DNA from 2 places in the Peribacillus sp. BM1 genome. Region 2 is predicted to be linked to the other one. Evidence: riboswitches for the same ligand, from Rfam matches in the RefSeq annotation. Region 2 holds a riboswitch; the other holds the start of a gene.
The links. Region 2 has a riboswitch for lysine ahead of AC1MGI_RS02675 (amino acid permease). Riboswitches for the same ligand answer to the same signal wherever they lie in the genome.
Positions count from the first base shown of each region.

Region 1: linked by a shared signal. The riboswitch ahead of AC1MGI_RS19980 (aspartate kinase) and the one ahead of AC1MGI_RS02675 (amino acid permease) in region 2 are both predicted to bind lysine.

Region 1 covers NZ_CM155259.1:4,181,931-4,186,620, reverse strand. Annotated here, with positions in the region: gene trxA (thioredoxin) at 284-598, shown strand; gene uvrC (excinuclease ABC subunit UvrC) at 688-2,460, shown strand; lysine riboswitch at 2,664-2,842, shown strand; gene AC1MGI_RS19980 (aspartate kinase) at 2,936-4,168, shown strand; gene AC1MGI_RS19975 (YslB family protein) at 4,284-4,690, opposite strand, start outside.
Region 2 covers NZ_CM155259.1:527,428-532,117, forward strand. Annotated here, with positions in the region: gene AC1MGI_RS02670 (FtsW/RodA/SpoVE family cell cycle protein) at 1-1,008, opposite strand, end outside; lysine riboswitch at 1,608-1,786, shown strand; gene AC1MGI_RS02675 (amino acid permease) at 1,999-3,456, shown strand; gene AC1MGI_RS02680 (YhcN/YlaJ family sporulation lipoprotein) at 3,609-4,163, opposite strand; gene ltaS (lipoteichoic acid synthase) at 4,684-4,690, opposite strand, start outside.

The sequences.
Region 1 (4,690 bases), 740 kb from region 2:
GAATTAATCCCGCATTAACGGGCAGTAAAAACCATCTCAAGGCTTAGGTGAATAGAAGACGCATACGTGGGGATAACTGCCCGTAAATGCCCGATTGGTTCAACTAACAATCGGTGGGGATGAAGAAAACTCCCCACTGATTGAAGTTTCACTTTATACGAATCATATTGCGAATAGATACGTAAGTTAAGGGTATCTTAGCAATGAAGCAAAATAATAGTAAGCATCCCATTATCAATGGTATACTGGTTTTAGAAATATAGTTTATTAGGAGGCATATATTATGGCAATTGTACACTCGACTGACCAAACATTTACAACAGATACAAACGAAGGTTTAGTTCTTGCCGATTTCTGGGCACCGTGGTGCGGACCTTGTAAAATGATTGCTCCAGTTCTTGAAGAACTTGATGGCGAAATTGGTGACAAAGTGAAAATCGTTAAAGTGGATGTAGACGAAAACCAAGAAACTGCTGGTAAATTCGGCGTAATGAGCATCCCAACTTTAATCGTGTTAAAAGATGGAGAAGTTGTTGACAAAGTGGTTGGCTTCCAACCGAAAGAAGCATTATCAGAACTTCTTGCAAAACACGCTTAATTCTTTTATATTTAAGAAACTTCAAGTCTATGGCTTGGAGTTTTTTCTTTTATACACTTTATGTAGATTGATTGGTTGGGAGGTTGAACATGAATCAGCGAATTAAGGACAAGCTTGCCCTGCTTCCTGATCATCCCGGCTGTTACTTGATGAAAGATCGCCAGGGAACGATTATTTATGTCGGTAAAGCCAAGGTACTGAAAAATCGAGTTCGCTCGTATTTTACTGGCTCGCATGACGGAAAAACGCTTAGACTCGTCAATGAAATTGAAGACTTTGAATATATCGTTACATCATCAAATATTGAAGCACTCATTTTAGAATTAAACTTAATCAAGAAACATGATCCGAAATATAATATTATGCTGAAGGACGATAAAACGTATCCGTTCATCAAGCTGACGAATGAGCGTCATCCGCGCTTAATCATCACCAGAAAAGTGAAAAAAGATAATGGTAAATATTTCGGTCCCTATCCGAATGTCATCGCGGCTAATGAAACGAAAAAGCTCCTTGACCGCATTTATCCGCTTAGAAAGTGTAATACATTGCCTGATCGCGTGTGCTTATACTATCATCTTGGTCAATGTCTCGCACCATGTGTGAAAGAAGTGCCACAGGAAACATACAAAACGATGATGGGTGAAATTACGCGATTTTTAAATGGTGGCTATCAAGAAATTAAAAATGAGTTGTCTGATAAAATGCATGAGGCAGCTGAAGAACTTGATTTTGAACGGGCAAAGGAATATCGAGATCAAATCGCCCATATTGTCGTTACGATGGAAAAGCAAAAAATGATGTCCAATGATTATACAGATCGTGACGTTTTTGGTTTTGCGTATGATAAAGGCTGGATGTGTGTACAAGTATTCTTTGTTCGTCAAGGTAAATTGATTGAACGTGACGTCTCGTTGTTTCCGATATACGATGAACCTGATCAAGAATTGCTAACATATCTGGGGCAATTTTATTCAAAGGCAAATCATTTCAAACCAAAAGAAATTTTTCTACCTGAATCAGTAGATGCACAATTAGCGGAGCAATTATTACAGGTTAAAATTCTTACTCCGAAAATTGGACAAAAGAAAGAATTACTCAATCTTGCTAATAAAAATGCTAGCATTGCGCTGGGAGAAAAATTTGCTTTAATTGACCGGGATGAGGATCGCACGATTAAAGCAGTGGAGAGGCTTGGAGAACAGCTCGGCATTTATACACCGCACAGAATTGAAGCTTTCGATAATTCAAATATTCAAGGAACAAATCCTGTTTCTGCGCTCGTTGTCTTTATCGACGGAAAACCTGAAAAACGAGAATATCGTAAATACAAGATTAAAACGGTTAAAGGACCAGACGATTACGAATCAATGCGTGAGGTAGTTCGTCGCCGCTACTCGAGAGTGTTGAAAGAAGGACTTCCGCTTCCAGATTTAATCATTATTGATGGCGGTAAAGGGCATGTTGAAGCAGTTCGCGATATTTTAGAAAATGAACTCGGTCTAGAAGTCCCGCTCTCAGGCCTTGTAAAAGATGAAAAGCATCGTACATCTGAACTGATGATTGGCAATCCACTTGAGATTATCCCGCTTAACCATAGGAGTCAGGAGTTTTATTTGCTACAACGGATTCAAGATGAGGTGCATCGTTTTGCCATCACTTTTCACCGCCAGCTGCGAGGTAAAAATGCTTTTCAATCTTTGCTTGATGAAATTGAAGGCATCGGCGAGAAACGAAAAAAACTACTTCTAAAACATTTTGGCTCAGTAAAGAAAATGCGTGAAGCAACGGTAGAAGAAGTTCAAGCGGTAGGCATTCCACGATCTGTCGCTCAAGAGCTTGTCAATAAATTGCAAGAATGATCTTGCTGTTCAAAATGGGGTATGCTATACTACAGTTAATTTTTAAAAGTAATGTACGTCTTTAATAAATTTAACTGTCTAGCTACAGCTCCTAGCCCGTCTGAGGTCATAAGGAAACCATCTGATGGAGAGAAAATCGCTCTCCATACAGCTTGTTTGCCTTATGCTCTGCCTGAGGCTGAACAAGGTGCTTATGCTTTTCGTGTGTTGATAGAGGTGCGGGTTTCATTAGTAAAGACTTGGAGAAGGATGAGCTTCTGTGAAAAGTCTTGAAAGGGGAAGTCGCCGAAGCGATCAAGTCTCATAGCTTGATTTTGCTGGTCTGACATTGAATAAATGGCAGATTGTCAGAACAATTTTGTTCTGGAGGGCTATCTCACTGTGATATTCGTATGTATTTACGTTACCACAGCAATGAGATAATTCTCATTGCTTTTTTTGTTTGCAAAAAAACAGCTGGAAAGGGTGTCACAAAGTGGGATTAATCGTGCAGAAATTTGGCGGTACATCAGTAGGAAATATTGAAAAAATAAAGCATGTAGCAACTAGGGTAATAGAAGAAGCGGCTCTTGGGAATGAGGTTGTTGTCGTTGTATCGGCAATGGGCAAAACGACCGACGAGCTCGTTAGAATGGCGAATGAAATCAGTAACACTCCGAGCAAACGGGAAATGGATATGCTGTTATCAACTGGAGAACAGGTCACGATTTCATTTCTTACGATGGCTTTACAAGAACTTGGGTATGACGCGGTTTCTTTTACCGGTTGGCAAGCTGGGATTAAAGCTGAATCGATTCATGGGAATGCAAGAATTTTGGATATTGATACGAATCGGGTCAAAGAACAGCTTTCTGTAGGGAAAATCGTTGTTGTAGCGGGCTTCCAAGGAGTGGATGCGAGCGGTGAAATCATGACATTGGGCCGAGGTGGATCCGATACGACCGCTGTTGCATTAGCGGCAGCTTTAAAAGCAGAACGCTGTGACATTTATACAGATGTTACAGGTGTGTTCACAACAGATCCTCGTTTTGTTAAATCAGCAAGGAAATTACAAGCGATTTCCTATGATGAAATGCTTGAATTGGCGAATCTTGGGGCAGGGGTTCTTCACCCACGTGCAGTAGAGTTTGCGAAGAATTATGGAATACCGCTAGTCGTTCGCTCAAGTATAGAACAGGAACAAGGAACAATCATTGAGGAGGAAGTAACGATGGAAGAGAATTTAATTGTTAGAGGGATTGCATTTGAAGACAGTATTACACGGGTAACCATTTTTGGACTGACTGGAAGGTTAACTTCTTTATCTACCATTTTCACAACCCTTGCCGAGCAGCACTTAAATGTAGACATTATTATCCAAAGCATTACGGATACTGGTACGACGAATCTAACATTCTCGATTAAAGAGGATGACGTAAGTGACGTGTTAACGGTTTTAGAAAGTAATAAAAAAGAATTACAGTTTGAAAGAATTGAAACGGAAAGTAATTTAGCGAAAGTGAGCATCGTCGGTTCGGGAATGGTTTCTAATCCGGGTGTTGCAGCGAAAATGTTTGCGATTCTTGCAGATGCAGGCATCCAAGTGAAAATGGTCAGCACATCTGAAATCAAAGTTTCTACGGTTATCCCAGACAAAGATATGGTTCAGGCTGTTGAAACATTGCATGTGGAATTTCAACTTGATGAAAGAACGGCAGTCAAAGCGTAAAAAATGAGTAGAGGATCGTTAAACCTATGCAAAGCATGGCTAAACGATCCTCTTTATCTACTTATCCCATATTAACGGAAAGTCAATCCCCCCACTTATGGAAGTTTCACTTTATCTACTCAATCGGGTCTTTTAAATCTAATTTTACGAATATCGTAGCTCTGCGGGCGCGACGTTTCGTTTCTTCGGCGCCTTCTGCTGTGAATTTTTTTTGCAAGCTGATTTGTTCAGCAAGAAATCCAGTCTCAAGTTGAAAGTGACATGCGGTGTTCAAATCAAACCGTCTTTCAACCATTATCCCAGTTAATGTCATTTCGATTTCGTCTTTGGATTGCTTGACCAATGTTAAGTCCCCCCAGCCGGCACTAGAGAAAAAGTTAATGATTTCATCTATGTTGTGAAGCGGAAATTTCCTTGCCAACTGTTTTCCAGCCCAGTATAGAACATGGGGAGAATCTTTGCCTAAAATATCATTTAATAGTATTTCTCTAATTAACTCGTAGCCAAAAATCGGGATATGCA
Region 2 (4,690 bases):
AATCATACTAATTACCCCCACACAAATATACGTATAGAAGTTATTCTTCGTATCCATTCCGGATTTCGTAATGTGATAGATCAGCAAGAAAAACAAACTAACGACAATACTGGACCCAAGAAAACCAAATTCTTCGCCAATCACACTAAAGATGAAATCAGAATGACTTTCCGGTAAATACACTTCTCTAGCACCGATTCCACCTTCTAATGCTTTCCCTGTCGTTTGGCCTGATCCGATCGCAAGCAGCGACTTCGTTAATTGATACCCTGTTGAACTGGCGTAATTATAAGGATCTAACCAAGAATAAATCCGTCCAAATTGATATTGCTTAACTCCTAGGTATTTTACTAAAACATCAGGTTGCCAAAGAACGAAATAAAATATCGTTCCTGCAACGGCTGCCCCGCCTGCAAAAATGGGGGTTAGTATCTTCCATGAAACACCTGAAACAAAAATGACGCCAACTAAAATCGCAATTAAAACAAGAGATGTTCCTAAGTCAGGTTGTAGCATAACTAACATAATCGGCGGCATCGTTACAAGACCTAATTTCAACAACAGCCAGAAATCCGTTTTAAGCGTCTTTATTAGATTTTTTTCATGATGAGTGGTCGCCACATTGGCAAGTGCTACAATCAAAAACGTCTTCATGAATTCAGAAGGCTGAATCGAACCTAATTTCGGAATGATAAACCAACTCTTGGCTCCATTTCTCTCTGGAACTAACGAATCTGGAGCGATCACTAGCAAGACAAGTAAAAGAAGCCCAAAACCATAAGCATACCAAGTTATTTTCTTTAATTGATCTGAATCAAAGGTAATGATGGTTGCAACAATGCCTACACCAACCGCGTACCAAAACACTTGTTGTATTAAAAAGTTATTTACATACTGCCCAGATGTCTGCGCGCTGTATATCGCAATACAGCTCGTAATAAACAGAAGAAATAGTATAAAAGCTAAGGTATAATCAATTCTGGATGAAACTTTATTTTTTGATTCCATATAACTCTCCCCTAAGAAGGATTAAGGGAACTATGATCCATAGCATCTTTTTGAGAAAATAATCCCTTTCGTACATCTATCCATTATACTGTAAACAGACAAAATCACAACTATATCGTATATTGGATATTCCCCCACGAAGTCCCAACTTATCATCTTTCTGCGCTAAGTCGCCTTCTCCTCATGTAGATGGTTACAAGTCCCTGACTTGGCGAAAATAGAAAAGCCAATCCAAAGATCACACCCACAACACTGACCATTCATCCTGCTATCGAAGCATCTAGCATCACTGCTGTGTAATGGCCCATTAATAAATAGTAAAAGAAAACGACCGGGATTCCTATCGCGCAAGCCAATCCAGAATCAAATGCCTTGTTCTTTACAAAAAAAATCGTCGTTACAAGTGCGAATTCGAAATGGAAGTTAAACTAAAAAACCTGTAAACATAATGGTCCAAGTTTTCTCTTTGTTTGCTCCAATATATTGGGTCTTTTCATCTATTCTTGTCTAATTATTACTTCCCTTTCAAAATTAAGCATTGCTTGTCCATCTGAAATATACTATACTACAATCATATTTAATTAAATATTCCCATTCACCGATGGGATAGAGGCTGCAACTTATAATAGTAAAGCGGACGAGATTCAATGAAATTGATGACTCCGTTTGAAAGGATAAATTGCCGAAGTTTGGATAAATCATTGACTATCCAGGCTGGCGATGTTTCCGAACAGGAACATCACTGTCACGTTTAGTAACGTGGAGGGCTATCTTCGGAAGGATTTAACGGACTTATCAAACAGCCGTCGATCTTTTTCGACTGCTGTTTTTTTATTTGTCTAAAATACGATGTAACCTTCCATTTGAGCATCTGATCCCAACTAAAACGATGAAAAAGGTTCAGGTACTCAAATTGTATCACCTTATGAAGGTGGCGGTGCGGAGCTGATTTTTGCGAAGCCCCGCCCCTTTTCCACAGAAAAGGAGTGTATAATATCATTGGCGAATTCATCCAAAGCATCTAACCCTACTCAATTAAAGAGAACTCTTAAAGCACGCCATCTTATGATGATTTCTCTTGGAGGATCAATCGGAACTGGGATATTTTTAGCAAGTGGCGGCGCTATTTCTACTGCTGGTCCAGGTGGAGCGCTGCTCGCCTATGCGGCTGTTGGAATCATGGTTTATTTCTTAATGACAAGTCTTGCCGAGATGGCAGCCTACATGCCAGTAGCTGGTTCATTCAGAGTGTACGCCACGAATTTTGTTGATCCAGCATTTGGTTTTGCTATTGGCTGGAACTATTGGTATAACTGGGCAATTACGATTGCCGCGGAGCTTGCTGCAGTTGTACTTATTATGAAATTTTGGTTTCCAGAAAGTCCTTCAGTTATGTGGAGCGCACTGGCACTTGTGATTATGTTCGGCTTCAACTATTTGTCTGTTAAAGGCTTTGGAGAAGCGGAGTTTTGGTTTGCACTGATTAAAGTTGTAACAGTCATCATCTTTATTATTACTGGATTTTTAATGATTTTTGGCATAATGGGCGGAGAATCAATCGGCTTTACAAACTTCACAATCGAGGATGCACCTTTTAATGGCGGATTCTTTGCCATTCTAGGAATCTTCATGGCAGCGGGTTTCTCCTTTCAAGGGACGGAATTACTCGGCGTAGCTGCTGGAGAAAGCGAAGAGCCGGAAAAAAATATTCCAAAAGCAATTAGCACTGTATTTTGGCGAATCCTTCTTTTTTACATTTTATCTATTTTTGTCATTGGGATGATTCTTCCATACACAGATGAACGATTATTAAGTGATGCGATTTCTGTAAGTCCATTCACACTCGTTTTTGAACGCGCAGGATTTGCCTTCGCTGCATCCGTCATGAACGCCATCATTTTAACATCCGTCTTGTCTGCAGGTAACTCAGGCATGTATGCTTCTACTCGTATGCTTTGGGATTTAGCACGCGATGGTAAAGCACCCAAATTCTTAGGGAAATTGGATAAAAGAGGTGTGCCGGTCAATGCTTTAATCGCCACCACTTTAGTTGGATCACTAGCTTTCTTAACGACTTTCTTCGGCGATGGTGCCGTTTATATTTGGTTGTTAAACGCGTCAGGGATGGCTGGTTTTGTTACTTGGCTCGGGATTGCCATCAGCCATTACCGCTTCCGCAGGGCCTATATCGCACAAGGACACGACATAAAGGATCTTCCATATCGAGCAAAGTGGTTCCCACTCGGTCCATTATTAGCACTGTTTCTGTGTATTTTCATTATACTAGGTCAAAACTACCAAGCCTTTACGGGAGGCGGGGTCGATTGGAACGGAGTACTTGTTTCTTATATCGGTTTACCTCTTTTCTTAATCGTTTGGCTCGTCTATAAAGTTAAAAACAAAACAAAATTAATCCCTTTAAAAGACTGTGATTTTGAAAAAAAGTAAGAAAAGAAATCCAAAAGGGTCGGACTTCACACTATTGATGTGAGGTCTGACCCTTTTTTGTATGGGACAACTTCTTGTCCTATAAGTCAAGGTATTTAATATGCTTACATCACTTCATAAGCAGGTGAATGATGCCAGCTGCCTTATAAACATCAGTGTGCAGACGGGAAAACACGTTTCATCGTTTCAGTGAACTCATCGGCAAATCCTGCAATTGGATGACCATTCCTCACATCAGTCGAATACCCTTGCATACGATTAATGAAGTCAGGGTTTGAAGACACGTACACGTTTTCAATCGTTCCATCAGCTGCCCTTACTTTGTCGGCAATTTTCTCCTCTACATTCTTCGCTAGCTCATTGCTTCCTTTGTCCGATAAATCAGCTGCAACATAGGCACTGTTTCCCATCACCATTACTGTAGAATGTTTCACTTCTTTTAGCTTATCGACTTCAGCAGAAAGGTTGTTTCCCTCTCTAATATCGTTATTATTTGTGACATTCCTTGTGTTATAGTTGACATTATTTCTTACATTTTGGACTTCATTCGGAAACCTGGCTCTGTCATAATTTACGTCTGTCGGATTATTTACGTCTGTCGGCCGATTCACACCTATTTTCTCACTACCCTGATTAGTATTGTTGGCTGTACATCCTCCAACAAATAATGTTGCTATTATTCCACCCGCGATGATTGCGTTCTTCATATCCATCACTCCTTTTTCGTTATTACAAATTTAGTGTTCGTCAGAGAAGATGAAATATGTAAGAACCCGAACAAATCACCTGCAACAATTTTTTCCATGTGAAATACTGGTCCTGTTACCTGCATCGGCTTACTTTTTAACCAATTACGATCCGGAAAACAAATTTTCGTGCTAGATTTACCTAATTATGTGCCAGAATGGAGGGTTTACGCGCCAGAACTAACGCTTTTCGAGCGGGATTTATGATTTACGTGCCAGTGCCAAATTTTCATTTATTTGCATACAAAACCTAAAATGACGTTAAATGGCCACCAGTTACTTTGGAAGGATCCCTCATTAAAAACGCTACATTCACCTAATCACATTGGTGGCGGTGCGGAGCCGTAATTTTGGCGGTTTCTCGATAAAATGAGTATACCTACTAAAAGAGTGGCTATATTAGTAAGTCGTGAAGCCTTGTACCCATGTCCTTCACACAAAAAAACAGGCAAGAAGAGTATTATTCTTCCTGCCTGTTCCTTTATTCT